2 regions of the Kocuria sp. BT304 genome follow, and region 2 is predicted to be linked to the other one. Evidence: riboswitches for the same ligand, from Rfam matches in the RefSeq annotation. Region 2 holds a riboswitch; the other holds the start of a gene.
What was found. A riboswitch is a leader RNA that binds a small molecule or an ion and turns the genes downstream of it on or off. The one in region 2 is predicted to bind thiamine pyrophosphate.
Positions count from the first base shown of each region.

Region 1: it holds a riboswitch for thiamine pyrophosphate, as region 2 does, so the genes downstream of both, DNL27_RS01445 (3-oxoacyl-ACP reductase) here and DNL27_RS06130 (bifunctional hydroxymethylpyrimidine kinase/phosphomethylpyrimidine kinase) in region 2, are expected to answer to the same signal.

Region 1 covers NZ_CP030039.1:318,242-325,538, forward strand. The annotation lists gene DNL27_RS01425 (hypothetical protein) at 1-327, opposite strand, end outside; gene DNL27_RS01430 (exodeoxyribonuclease III) at 332-1,138, opposite strand; gene DNL27_RS01435 (phosphatidylserine/phosphatidylglycerophosphate/cardiolipin synthase family protein) at 1,277-2,536, shown strand; gene DNL27_RS01440 (LLM class flavin-dependent oxidoreductase) at 2,796-4,226, opposite strand; gene DNL27_RS01445 (3-oxoacyl-ACP reductase) at 4,228-4,992, opposite strand; TPP riboswitch at 5,037-5,165, opposite strand; gene nhaA (Na+/H+ antiporter NhaA) at 5,311-6,702, shown strand; gene nadE (ammonia-dependent NAD(+) synthetase) at 6,924-7,297, opposite strand, start outside.
Region 2 covers NZ_CP030039.1:1,355,042-1,362,338, forward strand. The annotation lists gene ndk (nucleoside-diphosphate kinase) at 1-370, shown strand, start outside; gene DNL27_RS06120 (vitamin K epoxide reductase family protein) at 447-1,115, opposite strand; gene DNL27_RS06125 (Rne/Rng family ribonuclease) at 1,556-4,942, shown strand; TPP riboswitch at 5,034-5,127, shown strand; gene DNL27_RS06130 (bifunctional hydroxymethylpyrimidine kinase/phosphomethylpyrimidine kinase) at 5,115-6,665, shown strand; gene rplU (50S ribosomal protein L21) at 6,912-7,223, shown strand; gene rpmA (50S ribosomal protein L27) at 7,265-7,297, shown strand, end outside.

The sequences.
Region 1 (7,297 bases), 1.0 Mb from region 2:
CGCGGCGCCCGGGGAACCGGAGGAACCCGACGGCCCCGCTGCACCCGGCACCCCCAGCAACCGCCACGCGCCGGCCGGTGCCGTGGAGAACGGCATGGTCCACAGGGGTTCGCGGGCCGGGGGCAGCAGGGACTGGGAGGTGTCCGTGAGGCGGGCGAGCTGCTCCGAGAACTCGTGCACCCCGCCGGTGAAGGGGTCCAGGGCGCGGGGGATGCCAGGCGCGTAGTGGGCGTCGAGGTCCTGCTGGGGCACGTAGACGCGCAGCGCGAACCGCACGGGCGGGCCCGTGATGCTGCGGTACGCGCTGCCCGCGTTGATCAGGGGCACGGGATCAGTCGATCTCGATCACGACGGGCGCGTGGTCCGAGGCGCCCTTGCCCTTGCGCTCGTCGCGGTCGATCCAGGCGTCCTGCACGCGCGCGGCCAGTGCGGGGGAGCACAGCTGGAAGTCGATGCGCATGCCCTCCTTCTTGGGGAAGCGCAGCTGCTTGTAGTCCCAGTAGGTGTAGACGCCGGGGCCGGGGTGGCGCGGGCGCACGACGTCCTGGTAGCCGGCGTCCTCGATGAACGCGTGGAATGCCGCGCGCTCGGGTTCGCTGACGTGGGTGTAGCCGCCCTCCTTGAAGAGCTGGATGTCCCACACGTCGTCGTCCTGCGGGGCCACGTTCCAGTCGCCCACCAGGGTGATCTGCGCGTCCGGGTCCTCCTGCAGCCACTGCTTGGCATGGCCCTCCAGCACGCGCAGCCACTCGAGCTTGTACGGCATGTGGGGGTCGTCCAGGCCGCGGCCGTTGGGCACGTAGAGGGACCACACGCGCACACCGCCGCACGTGGCGCCGATCGCGCGGGCCTCCTGCGCCGGCTCCTGGCCGGGCTTGCCGAACGTGGGCTGGTCCGGGAAGGTGCGCTGCACGTCCGTGAGCCCCACGCGGGAGGCGATCGCCACGCCGTTCCACTGGTTCACGCCGAAGTGGGCCACCTCGTAGCCCGCGAACTCGAACAGCTCCCACGGGAAGTTCTCGTCCTTGGCCTTGGTCTCCTGGATGGCCAGCACGTCCACGTCGGAGCGGTCGAGCCACGCCTCGATGCGGTCGGCGCGGGCGCGGATGGAGTTCACGTTCCACGTGGCGATTCTCATGGGCTCCACCGTAGCCATCCGCGCCGCACCGGAGAAACCGGTGCAGTGCGCTCCGCACGGGTCGCCGTCCGGGGACTTCCACCGGAGCCCCAGCCGTGGCACGGCACCCCCGTGAACGCCGGGCAGTAGGGTGGCGGGATGAGTGCTTCGCGTGTGCTGTCCGAGATCAGAGAACGCCGGATCGTCGTCAAGGCGGCGGGGATCGGCGCGGGTTCCCTGCTGGGGGCACAGGCAGCGGTGGTGGCCTCGCTCGCGGGCATCGACTGGTGGAAGCAGCGCGGGCGCAAGCAGCGTGACGCCCCCCGTCCGGGAACGTACACGGCCCAGGTCCAGGACTCGGAGCTGACCATCTACACCTCGGGTGAGGACGTCTACGAGGACATGCTGGAGGCCATCGACGGCGCCGAGCGCTCCGTCCACATGGAGACGTTCATCTGGAAGAACGACGAGATCGGGCAGCGCTTCCTGGACGGCATGAACCGTGCGGCGGAGCGCGGCGTGGACGTGTTCGTGATCTACGACGGCTTCGCCAACCTGGTGGTCCCGCAGACTTTCTACCGCTTCGACAGCAAGGTCCACGTGTTCCGCATGCCGTTCCTGCGGCGCCCGTTCTGGAAGGGGCCGCTGCGGTTCTCCGGCCTGAACCACTCCAAGATCCTGGTGGTGGACGACGAGATCGGTTTCGTGGGCGGGTTCAACATCGGGTCCATGTACTCGCGGCAGTGGCGGGACACCCACATCCGGGAGGTCGGCCCGGCGGTGTGGGGGCTGCGCAACGCGGTGGCCACCGTGTGGAACGAGGACCGCGAGCCGGGCACGGCCATCGAGTGGGTTCCGCCCAAGAGCTGGGACCCGGAGGTCCGGGTCAACGCCAACCTGCCCATCCAGATCGTGTATCCCATCCGCGAGATGTACATGAACGCGATCGACCGGGCGCAGGACCACATCTGGATCAACACCCCGTACTTCATCCCGGACCAGCAGGTGCTCGACACCCTCCTGGACGCCGCGGCCCGCGGGGTGGACGTGCGGATCATGGTCCCCAAGGACTCCAACCACATCCTGGCGGACTGGGTGTCGCGCGGCTTCTACGGCCAGCTGCTGCGCGGCGGGGTGACCATCCTGCTGTACGCCGCGAGCATGATCCACTCCAAGACGGCCACGATCGACGGCGAGTGGTCCACCGTGGGCACCGCCAACCTGGACCGCCTCTCCCTGTCCTTCAACTACGAGACCAACGTGGAGATCGTGGACCCGGACTTCGCCGCGCAGATGGAGAAGGTGTTCCTCGCGGACAGCGAGCACTGCGAGGAGCTCACCTCCCCGCGCTGGCGGGACCGTCACCCCATGGCGCGCGTTGCCGAGGTCCTGCTGGTCCCGCTGCGCCCCCTGCTCTGACATCCCCGCCGGACGACGACGCCGCACGGCCGGCTCCCGCGCGCCCGTCCCCGGACCGCCGCCGCCCTCGCGGAACCCTGCACCCCCCAAGATCGGGCTCCCCGCCCCAGCAATAAGCCCCCCACCCCAGGGTTAAGTGCAGGTTTTGCCCCTCAGGGGCCGAAAAGTGGCAAAAGCTGCACTTAAGAATGTGGGCGGGGGCGCTGGCGAGGTTGTGGCCCCCGGGAAGGGGCGCGGCGGCGTCGTCGTGCGGCGGGTGTCAGCCCAGCGTGAGGTGACCGCGCAGCGTGGTGGCGGTGTACTCGGTGCGGAACAGGCCGCGGCGCTGCAGCTCGGGGACCACGAGGTCCACGAAGTCCTCGAGCGAGTCCGGCTGCACGGATGGCATGAGGTTGAAGCCGTCCGCCCCGCCGTTCTCCAGCCACTCCTGCATTTGGTCCGCAATCGACTCCGGGGTGCCCACCATGGTGCAGTGGCCCCCGCCAGCGGCCAGGCGCCCGAGCAGCTGGCGGACCGTGGGGTGCTCCGCCTCGACGATCCGCAGGATGGTCCCGTAGCGGCCCTGCGGCCCGGTGAACTCCTCCAGGGGCGGCAGCGGGGGCACGGGCGCGTCCAGGTCCCAGGCTGAGCAGTCCTGCTCCACGAACGTGGAGAGCTGCGCGAGGGACTGCTCCACGGGCAGCAGCCGGTCCACGCGGTCCTGCTTCTCCTGCGCCTCCTCGTGCGTGCGGCCCACATAGGTCACGAGTCCGGGCATCACGGCCACGGACTCCGGATCGCGCCCGGCCCGCGCGACCTCTGCCTTGACCGAGGAGTAGTACTCCTGGGCGGCGGGGAGGTCGTAGGCCACGGCGTAGATCCCCTCCGCGTAGTCCCCGGCCAGGGCCTTGCCGGGGCCGGACGCACCGGCCTGGAAGAGCACCGGCTCGCCCTGCGGGGAGCGCGGGACCGTGAGGGGTCCGTCCACCAGGAAGTGGCGGCCCTCGTGGTCCAGGCGGTGCAGCTTGGAGGGGTCCGCCCACCGGCCCTCGGGGTCCGCGGTGACGGCGTCTTCGTCCCAGCTGGCCCACAGGGCGCGGGCCACCTCCACGAACTCGCGGGCGCGCTCGTAGCGCTCGTCCTTGGGCGGCATGGCCCGGTAGCCGTGGTTGCGGGCTTCCGCATCCCACATGGAGGTCACCACGTTCCAGCCCGCCCGGCCGCCCGAGATGTGGTCCAGGGACGCGAGCATCCGGGCCGCGTGGAACGGGGTGAAGAACGTGGAGGAGACCGTGCACACCAGGCCGATGCGCTCGGTGGCGCGCGCCATCGCGGACAGCGCGGTCAGCGGTTCGAGCGACCAGTGGGGTCCGCCGGACACGTCGCCCACGCTGTGGCCGTCCGCGAAGAACACGGCATCGAACAGGCCGTGCTCGGCGGTCTGCGCGAGCTCCTCGTAGTAGGTGATGTCCGTGAGGCGGTGCACCGAGGAGTTCGGGGCGCGCCACGCGGCCTGGTGGTGGCCGGCGCCGTAGAGGAACGCGTTGAGGTGGAGGCGGCGGGCCGGTGCGGTCGTGGGCGACGACGCCGCAGCCGCCGTCCCGAGCGTCGGCCCGGCTTCGGGGGTGGTTGCCGACGCCGCGCCCCCGGCAGGTGCCGTGCGCGCGGGACCGGGCTGGGCGGCGTCGTCGTGCGGAGAGGGGGCGGCCATGTCAGTCCATCACCAGCCCGCCGTCGACCACCAGGTTCTGGCCGGTGACCCCGCGGGACCAGTCCGAGGCGAAGAACAGGGCGGTGTCCGCGAACTCCTCGGGGGTGGTCACGCGGCCCAGGGGAGTGCCGGCGGCAATGAAGTCGAAGACCTCGTCCGGGGTGGCGGCGCTCGCGTCCGTGGTGCGCAGCAGGCCGCCGGAAATCATGTTCACCGTGATGCCCTGCGGGCCCAGATCCTTGGCGGCGGTGCGGGTGAGGGAGAGCAGGGCGGCCTTCGCGGCGGTGTAGTCGTGGTAGGGGACCACCGGGTTCTGGAAGAGGTTGGTGCCGATGTTGATGATGCGCCCCTCACCGGCCTCCGCCATGCCCGGGGTGACCGCCTGCATCACGTTGAGGGCACCCACCACGGCGCCCTCGAACTGCTGGGTCAGGTTCTCCGCAGTGAGGGTGTCCAGGGTGGGGCGGGCATCGCCGTTGAAGCTGAAGTCCACCAGGGCGTTGTTCACCGCCACCGTGATCGGCGCGCTGAAGTGCTCCCGGGCCCGGGAGACCATGTCCCGCACCTGCTGGGCGTCGGTCACATCCGCCTGGACCGCGAGTGCCCTGTCCTCCCCGAGTTCGCTGACCAGCGCACGGGCCCGCTCCTCGCTGGAGTGGTAGTTCACGACGACGCGCGCGCCCTCGCGCGCGAACGCCCGGCTGAGGTGCTCCCCGAGCCCGCGGGCTCCCCCGGTGACCAGGACAATGATGTTCTCGATCCGCATGCTCACTCCTGTGGCTCACGGCGAAGAAAGCGGTGCACCCCCGAGCGGGAACCCCGTGACATCCCTTCGCCAGTACTAACTGGACAGGTTCGACGGGTGTCATCTCAGCCGCTGCGGTCCTCTGTCTGCCCGCCCGGTGGGCGGGGAGGGTGGCGGCACCCCGTGTCACTGGTGGCCAGTGTAGACGGAGCCGCTCAGCCTCATGGCAGCCGCCCCGCGTGCGCCGCCCAAAAGCGCACTGCTACCCTTGCTGGCTGGTGTGCCGGGAAGTCTGGTCGGCGGTAATGAGCGTGATGCCCGTCGACACTGGAGTGATCCATGCCCCCGCACCACAGCACCACCCCTGCCCACGTTGAGCCCGGAACCCCGGGAACCGTGGTGCAGGCAGAACCCTCCGGCTTCGTCTCGGAGCCCGGTTTCTTCAACCATCCTGAGCCCCCGTGCGAGCCCGACCACCCCTCGGGCGGCCTCTTCTCCCGCCTCCAGGACGTCCTGCGCCGCGAGACCGTGGCCGGCATCCTCCTGGTGGTCGCCGCCGTCCTCGCCATCGTCTGGGCCAACTCGCCCTTCGTGGAGAGCTACTTCGCCCTCCGGGACCTGAAGGTCGGCTACGAGCCGTGGCACCTGGACCTCAGCCTGGGGACGTGGGCCGCGGACGGGCTGCTCGCCGTGTTCTTCTTCCTCGTGGGCCTGGAGCTCAAGCGCGAGTTCGTCGCGGGTGATCTGCGGGACCTCGGGAAGGCGGCGGTGCCGGTCGCGGCGGCCGTGGGCGGCGTCGTCGTCCCGGCTCTGATCTACGCGGGCGTTAACCTCGGCAGCCCCGAGACCCTGGGCGGTTGGGCGATCCCCACCGCCACGGACATCGCGTTCGCGGTGGCCGTCCTCGCGATCGTGGGCTCGCACCTGCCCAGCGCGCTCCGCCTGTTCCTGCTGACGCTCGCGGTGGTGGACGACCTGCTCGCCATCACCATCATCGCGGTCTTCTACACCGACGAGGTGCACGTGCTCCCGCTGCTCCTCGCGCTCGTCCCGCTGGCCGTGTTCGGGCTCCTGGCGCACCGCTTCCCGCGCTTCTTCGCGCACCGCACGTGGGCCGCCTGGGCGATCCTGGTGCCGCTGGCCGTGATCACGTGGGCCCTGGTGCACGAGGCCGGGATCCACGCCACGGTCGCGGGTGTCCTGCTCGGTTTCGTCGTCCCCGTCCTCGCGGGGAAGGCCTCCGGGGAGCCCGTGGAGCTCGCCGAGCACCTGGAGCACCGCGTCCGGCCACTGTCCGCCGGGTTCGCGGTGCCGGTCTTCGCGTTCTTCTCCGCGGGCGTCGCGGTGGGCGGCTGGGACGGATTGACGACGGCGCTCGCCGTCCCCGTCACGCTCGGCATCATCGCGGGCCTCGTCCTGGGCAAGCCCCTGGGCATCATGGGTGCCACGTGGCTCACCACCGTGCTCACCGGACGCAAGCTGGACCCGACCTACCGGTGGATCGACCTGGTGGGGATCGCGCTGCTGGCCGGGATCGGGTTCACGGTGTCCCTGCTGATCTCGGAGCTCAGCTTCGACCCGGCCGCGGACGCCGGGGACCAGGCCAAGGTGGCCGTGCTGACCGCCTCGGTCCTGGCGGCCGTGCTGGCCGGCGGTGTCCTGGCGGTCCGCAACCGCCGCTACCGCAGCGCGTCACCCCGGGTGTTCGGGAACGACGCCGCAGAGGCGTAGGGACCGGGGGCTTCCGTCCCCTGCGGTGGTCGTTGCGGAGGTCATGTGCCGGGCGCTTCCCGGGGCCGAAACTGTGTCAGTCGCGAGGTCGGATCGCGTGGAACGGAAGCCGTGCCATGGCACTCCACGACGCGCTGAGGGCCCGCATCACCGGGGCCCCCAATCAGTGACGCCGCCGGGCACGACCCGCTCGGCGGCGTCGGCGCTGAACGGGAGCGGGTTCAGCCCTCCCGCCACCACGCGTCCGCCGGGGTGACCGGCACGGTGCGCTTGTGACGGGAGCGCAGGAAGATCTGCTCCAGCTTCTCCGCGACCTCCGCGGGGACGTCCTTGCCCTCGAGGTAGTCGTCGATGTTCTCGTAGGTGAGCCCCAGCTCGTCCTCGTCGGTGCGGCCGGGGTTGTCGTTGAGCAGGTCCGCGGTGGGCACCTTCCCGACCAGCTGCTCCGAGGCTCCCAGGTACTCCAGCAGCTGCCGGTTCTGCCGCTTGTTCAGCCCGGCCAGGGGCAGGAGGTCCGCCCCGCCGTCCCCGAACTTGGTGAAGAACCCGGTGATGGACTCCGCCGCGTGGTCCGTGCCGATCACCAGCAGGTTGT
Region 2 (7,297 bases):
GCGCGGCCTGACCGGCCAGATCCTCGCCCGCATCGAGGCCAAGGGCTACACCCTGGCCGAGCTCAAGCTGGTGCACGCCACCCGGGAGATCCTGGAGCAGCACTACGCGGAGCACCAGGGCAAGCCGTTCTTCGAGCCGCTCGTGCAGTTCATGCTCTCGGGCCCGGTGGTCGCCGCGGTGGTCGAGGGCGACCGTGTGATCGAGGGCTTCCGCAGCCTCGCCGGGGCCACCGAGCCCACCACGGCCGCCCCGGGCACCATCCGCGGGGACCTGGGCCGGGACTGGGGCGAGAAGGTCCAGAAGAACCTCGTGCACGGCTCGGACTCTCCGGAGTCCGCCGAGCGCGAGATCGGCATCTGGTTCGCCTGAGCTACCGCACGACCACGGCGCGTTTCGAGCTCCCGGGCTCGGCACGCGCCGTTCTCGTGGTCCGGCAGGGCGGGTGTCAGGCGAAGATCACGGTGGAGAAGCGCACCGCGATCACGCCGAAGACGACCACGAGCACCCCCGTGCCGAGCAGCCAGGCCCAGGCCGTGGAGCCTGCGCTCTCCCGGGCGGCACCGCCGAGCATTCCCGCGCGGCGCATCCGGGCGCTCGTGTGGGCGAGCAGGTAGGTCTGCGCGCACCACACGACCATGCAGTAGAGGCACAGGGCGTTGATCCGGAACGTGGTCTGCCACCACAGCCACAGGGTGAACACGGACCCCGCCGCGATTCCCGCCCACAGCAGCCACCAGAACCAGCGGGCGTAGCGCGCCCCCGCGAGCACGCCCACGGCCACGGCGAGCACCACGGCGTAGGCCACGATGCCGATCAGCGGGTTGGGGAAGCCGAACACCTCCGCCTGGGGAGTGCGCATCACGGTCCCGCACGACAGCCACGCGTTGAGGTCGCAGCTCGCGCGGTGCCCGGCGTCCTGGAAGATGGCCAGCCGCTCCGCCACGAGCGTGGCCGATGCCGCGAAGCCCACGAGCGAGAGGACCACCGTCAGCACGGCCCACGTGCGGTCGGGGCGCGTCACGGGTGCCACGGCGGCGTCGGCCGCGGGGCGGTCGGGGGCCGTGGCGTGGCTGTCGGAGGGGGCGGCGGGGGAGGGTCGGGATGCAGAGCTCACGCGCCCGATCGTAGACCACGGGCATGGACGGGCGCGGTGCAGGGCGGATCGCGGGCACCCCGAGGTGGGCCGGGACGCGACCGGCCGGGCTGTGGCGTGGACCACCCGGATGTGCGGTGACAGGCGACGACTGTGAGATACTGCCAGTGGTCGGCCCTCGCCCGCACGCGAGGACACCGGCCCGGCAGGAGCACCGACCACCATCGGAGCGGACCCGCGGCTCTCACAGGATCGAGCGCGTCCGCACCGGTTCAAGTTCGCGGTCCCACGGACCCAGCGACTCGGGCATCCGCCGGCCCGCGGACGGCGCGCGTGACACATGCCGCGCCCGTGGGTACGACACCGACTTCCGGCGGCCGTGTGGAGAACACCGGCTCGACCGACCGAGCACACCTCGGGCCCGGGTGCGGACGGTGCCCCGAGCAGGAGCACAACTTCACATGGAACCTGAACAGGACACCTCCGCACTGACCCCCGGGTCCGCCACGGGTGAGACCCCCACCGCGTCGCCGCAGGACGACGCCGCCGCGCAGCCCGCCGCCGCACAGGGCACCGAGCCCGCCGCCCAGGACGTGCAGGACCCGCAGGGCACCCGCACCTCGCCGACCACGGACGGGGACGCACCGGCCCCGGACGCCGAGACACCGCACGCCACCTCCGAGGAGGAGGCCACCGCGGCCCCGGTCGACGGCACGAGCGACGCCATCGCCATCGCGGCCGCCATCGACGCCGGAGAGCTCCCCACGGCGCCCGTCACGCCGCCGGAGGAGTCCACCACGGCACCGGACACCGCGGCCGCGGCCGCCGCGCAGTCAGCGGGCAGCAGCTCGGACGAGGCCGCCGCCTCGTCGGCCCCCGAGCCGCAGAACGCCGCGTCCGAGGACGGCGCCGCCGCCGACAGCACCGACTCACCCGCCGCCGAGGACGCCCCGGCGGCGGAGGGCACCGAGCCCCCCACGCAGCAGGACTTCGGGGCCTTCGGCCCGGGCGCGTCCCTGCTGTTCCGGGCGCCGGACCCGGACGAGATCCGCCGTGCCGCCGAGGCCCAGAAGGCCCGGCTGCGCGTGGCCGCCCAGGAGCGGGAGGCCGCCCGCGGGGACCGCGACGAGGACGACGACGCGAGCGTGTCGAGCAAGCGGCGCCGACGGCGTCGTCGTGGTGACGAGGACATGGAGCTCGTGGACGACTCCGACGGCTCCGTGACCCGGGTGCGCGCCCCGCGCGGTGCGTCCGAGGGCACCAGCAGCGACGAGGTCACCGGGGTCAAGGGCTCCACGCGCCTCGAGGCCAAGCGCCAGCGCCGCCGCGAGTCCCGCCAGTTCGGCCGCCGCCGCCACGTGATCACCGAGGCCGAGTTCCTGGCGCGCCGCGAGTCCGTGGAGCGCACCATGCTGGTCCGCCAGAAAGAGGACCGGATCCAGATCGGCGTGCTCGAGGACGGCATCCTCGCGGAGCACTTCGTCTCCCACACCACGCAGGACTCACTGATCGGCAACGTGTACGTGGGCAAGGTGCAGAACGTGCTGCCGTCCATGGAGGCCGCGTTCGTGGACATCGGCCGCGGGCGCAACGCCGTGCTCTACGCCGGCGAGGTGGACTGGGACGCCGCCGAGATGGGGCACAAGCCCCGCAAGATCGAGAACGCCCTGAAGTCCGGGGACACCGTGCTCGTGCAGGTCACCAAGGACCCCGTGGGCCACAAGGGCGCCCGGCTCACCAGCCAGGTCTCCCTGCCCGGGCGCTACCTCGTGTACGTGCCCGGCGGCTCCATGACCGGGATCTCCCGCAAGCTCCCGGACGTCGAGCGCCAGCGGCTCAAGAAGATCCTCAAGGACCGGCTGCCCGAGGGCGCGGGCGTGATCGTGCGCACCGCCGCCGAGGGGGCGTCCGAGACCGAGCTGACCAACGACATCAACCGGCTGCGCTCGCAGTGGGAGCAGATCCAGGAGAAGGCCGGCTCCACCAAGACCCTCGCCCCGGAGCTGCTCTACGCCGAGCCGGACCTCACCATCAAGACCGTCCGGGACGTGTTCAACGAGGACTTCACCGCCATGGTGGTCCAGGGCGAGCAGGCGTGGGACAACATCGAGGCCTACGTGACCTACGTGGCCCCGGACCTGCTGGACCGGCTGCAGCGCTGGACCGAGGACGAGGACCTCTTCGAGCACATGCGCGTGGAGGAGCAGATCCAGAAGGCGCTGGAGCGCAAGGTGTTCCTGCCCTCCGGCGGCTCGCTCGTGATCGACCGCACCGAGGCCATGACCGTGGTGGACGTCAACACGGGCAAGTTCACCGGTTCCGGCGGCAACCTCGAGGAGACCGTCACCAAGAACAACCTCGAGGCCGCCGAGGAGATCGTGCGCCAGCTGCGGCTGCGGGACATCGGCGGGATCATCGTGGTGGACTTCATCGACATGGTCCTGGAGTCCAACCGGGACCTCGTGCTGCGCCGGCTCGTGGAGTGCCTGGGCCGCGACCGCACCAAGCACCAGGTGGCGGAGGTGACCTCCCTGGGTCTCGTGCAGATGACGCGCAAGCGCATGGGCACGGGGCTGCTGGAGGTGTTCTCCGAGCCGTGCGAGGAGTGCGCCGGGCGCGGCGTGCTGGTCCACGACCACCCGCTCAAGGGCCGCTCCACCGCGTCCGCCCCGGACCACCGCGGCAACCGCAACGACCGCAAGCGCTCGCGCCAGAAGCAGCAGCACCAGCCGCAGGAAAAGCAGCCCTCGCCCGCGCGCTCCAAGAGCCCGGACGAGCAGCAGGCCCGGGACGAGGCCGCGCGCACCGCGTTCGCCACCATCGCCGCGGCCTCCTCGCACGAGGACGACGCCGCCCAGCACGGTTCCCGGGACGCGGCCGCGTCCTCGGGCAGCGCGTCCGGTGCCGCGGACTCCGCGCGAGACCACCAGGCGGCGGGAGGCCCCGGGGACGAGAGCCACGGCGAGTCCGAGGGCGGACGCCGTCGCAAGAAGCGCCGGGGCAAGCGCAGCCGTGGCCGCACCCAGCAGGGTGAGGATGGCGGTTCGTCGCAGGAGACCTCCCGCGAGGACCACACCCAGGGCCAGGACGGCGGCGCCGCCTCGCAGCTGACCATCGGCGGCGAGGTCGTCGAGCTCCCGCAGGGCCACCAGGACCGTGGCACGGCACAGGAGTCCCTAACCCTTGACTCGCTCTCCGCGGCGTTCTCCGGTGAGGACACTTCGGGCGAGGAGACCTCCGGCGGCGACCGTTCCGGATCCGGGTCCCGTTCGGGTGGTGCGGGCCGTCAGCGCCGCGGCCGCCGGGTGGCCACGGCCCCCGGCGCCGCCACGGGCGCGCGCGGCTCCGCCGAGGACGCCGACCGCTCCTCGGACTCCCAGGGCGGAAAGTCAGGGGCGGGGCAGGACAGCGACACCCAGCGGGACCAGTCCGGAGGCGGCCGGTCCAGGAACGGCGGGGCGGGCAACCGCCAGTCCGGGAGCGGTCGGTCCGAGGACGACAAGACCGGACGAGACCAGTCCGGGCGCGACCAGTCCGGCAGCAGCCGCTCCGGTGGTGCCGGGACCGCGCCCAGCGCGGCCGGTCAGAACGCACCGGGTGCCGCGGGGCAGGCCGCCCCGAGCACCCCGGCCAGGCGGCGTCGTGGTTCACGCCGTGCGGTGGCACCCGCCGCCGCACCGGGCACCGCGAGCGTGGAGACGCGCGAGTACGAGGCGTCGGCGGGGGCCGCGAGCCGTTTCACCGCCGAGGCCACCGCGGTGCGCACGGCGCCCTCGGACGGGCAGCCGACCATCGTGGGGGTGGGCGTGAAGGCCCAGGACATCACCATGACCCCCAAGGCGGACTGAGACCCGCGCGACGACCGCCACCGTGTGGCGTCGTGCACGGCCCGGCCACAGGAGCGCTCGGAGGAATCCGGGCGCTCCTGTGGCATGATCGGGCACGGACACGGGGTGCCGCCCAGCGGCTGAGAACACACCCGTCGAACCTGATCTAGCTCGAACTAGCGAAGGGAATGTCGTGATCGCCACGTCTCCTGCCCCCGCCCCGCGCGTCCTGTCGATCGCCGGAACGGATCCCACCGGCGGCGCGGGCCACGCCGCGGACCTGAAGTCGATCGCCGCGATGGGCGGCTACGGGCTGAGCGTGATCACGGCGGTGGTCGCGCAGAACACCCGGGGCGTGGTGGACGTGCACACCCCGCCCGTGTCCGTGCTCCAGGCGCAGCTGGACGCCGTGGCGCAGGACGTGGAGCTGGACGCCGTGAAGGTGGGCATGCTCGGCTCGGTGGAGACCATCGAGACCGTGGGCCGCTGGCTGGCGGCCGGACGTGCCCCGGTGGTTGTGATCGACCCGGTGATGGTGGCCACCGCCGGGGGCCGGCTGCTGGAGCCCGACGCCGAGGACGCCCTGCGCGGGATCCTGCACCACGCGGACCTCATCACCCCCAACCTTCCCGAGCTGGCCGTGCTCGCGGAACGGCCCGTGGCCACCACGTGGGACGAGGCCCTCGCGCAGGGCCGTGCCGTGGCGGAGACCTTCGGCACGCGCGTGCTCGTCAAGGGCGGGCACCTCGCGGGGGACACCACGCCGGACGCCCTCGTGGTTCCCGGCCGGGCCGAACCCGCCGCGCAGTACGCGGGAGCGCGCGTGGTCACCCGCAACACGCACGGCACGGGCTGCTCGCTGTCCTCCGCGGTGGCCACGGTGGTGGCCCGCACGGGGGACTGGGCGCAGGGCATCGACACCGCCCGCCAGTGGCTGCGCGGGGCGCTGCGCGCGGCGGACACCCTGCACGTGGGCCACGGCAACGGCCCGGTCCACCACTTCCACCACGTCCAGGACCTCGTCACGGACCCCACCTTCTTAGCCGGGGCGTGCGCGGAGGACGCCGCCGGGCTGGGCTCCGGGCAGGGGCGGCCGTTCACGGACGAGCTGTGGGACGAGAGCGCTCCGGTCCGGGAACGGATCGCGGCGCTGCCCTTCGTGGTGGCCCTGGGGGACGGCACCCTGGACCGGGAGGCGTTCGAGTTCTACCTGGACCAGGACATGCAGTACCTCGAGTTCTACTCCCGGGCCCTGGCGCTGCTGGCCGCCTCCGCACCGGACGAGGACTCCCGTGAGCTGTTCGCGAGCGCGTCCGCCGCCGTGGTCACGGGGGAGTCCGCCCTGCACCGCGCGCGGCTCGGGGACCGGAAGCCGCTGCCGCCCTCGGAGACCACGAGCGCGTACGCGGACTTCCTGCTCGCGCGCACGGGACAGGACGGCTTCGCGGTGGGGGCCGCTGCGGTGCTGCCGTGCTACTGGCTCTACGCCCACGTGGGCTCGGAGCTCTCGGCGCGGGCCCGGGCCGCGGGGCTGGACGGGCACCCGTACGCGGACTGGCTGCAGACCTACGCGGACCCCGCCTTCCAGGCCGCCACGGAGGCCGTGCGCGAGATCGTGGACCGGGCGGCGTCGAGCGCGGACCCCGCCACCCGCGAGGCCATGCGACGCGCCTACCTGCGGGCCTGCCGGCTCGAACTCGCGTTCTTCGACCAGTCCGCGCAGCGCGGCGGGCAGGGCGCGTGAGTGGCGTGACTTCCGGGGATCAGGTACTCTGGGCTGTCGGTGCCGGACACCGGAGTGCGTCGTAGTCATTCCCACGCGCACGGAAAGCGGCACACTCGGGTGAACATCCTGTTTTGATGCGATAGCCACGCGGAATGCGGTCGGTCATGAACCACTGCGGCGTGATGTCTCGACATTCGCAGTCCTCCAGGAGTGCACCCGACCAATACACGCAGTCCATAGATGTCGAGAGAAGTGAGTTCCCAAGTGGTGTACGCGATTGTCCGCGCAGGCGGCCGCCAGGAGAAGGTTTCCGTAGGAGACCTCGTGACCCTTGACCGCGTCGCCGGCGAGGCAGGCAGCACCGTAGAGCTTCCTGCGCTGCTGCTGGTCGATGGGGACAAGGTCACCTCCGACTCCAAGACCCTGGCCGACGTCAAGGTCACGGCCGAGATCATCGAGGACCTGCGCGGTCCCAAGATCTCGATCATGAAGTACAAGAACAAGACCGGCTACAAGAAGCGTCAGGGTTTCCGCGCCGAGCTGACCACGGTCAAGATCACCGGCATCGACGCCTGATCCGGTCCCCCGTACATTTCCAACGAAGGTAGGCACACACCATGGCACACAAGAAGGGTGCGAGCTCCACTCGC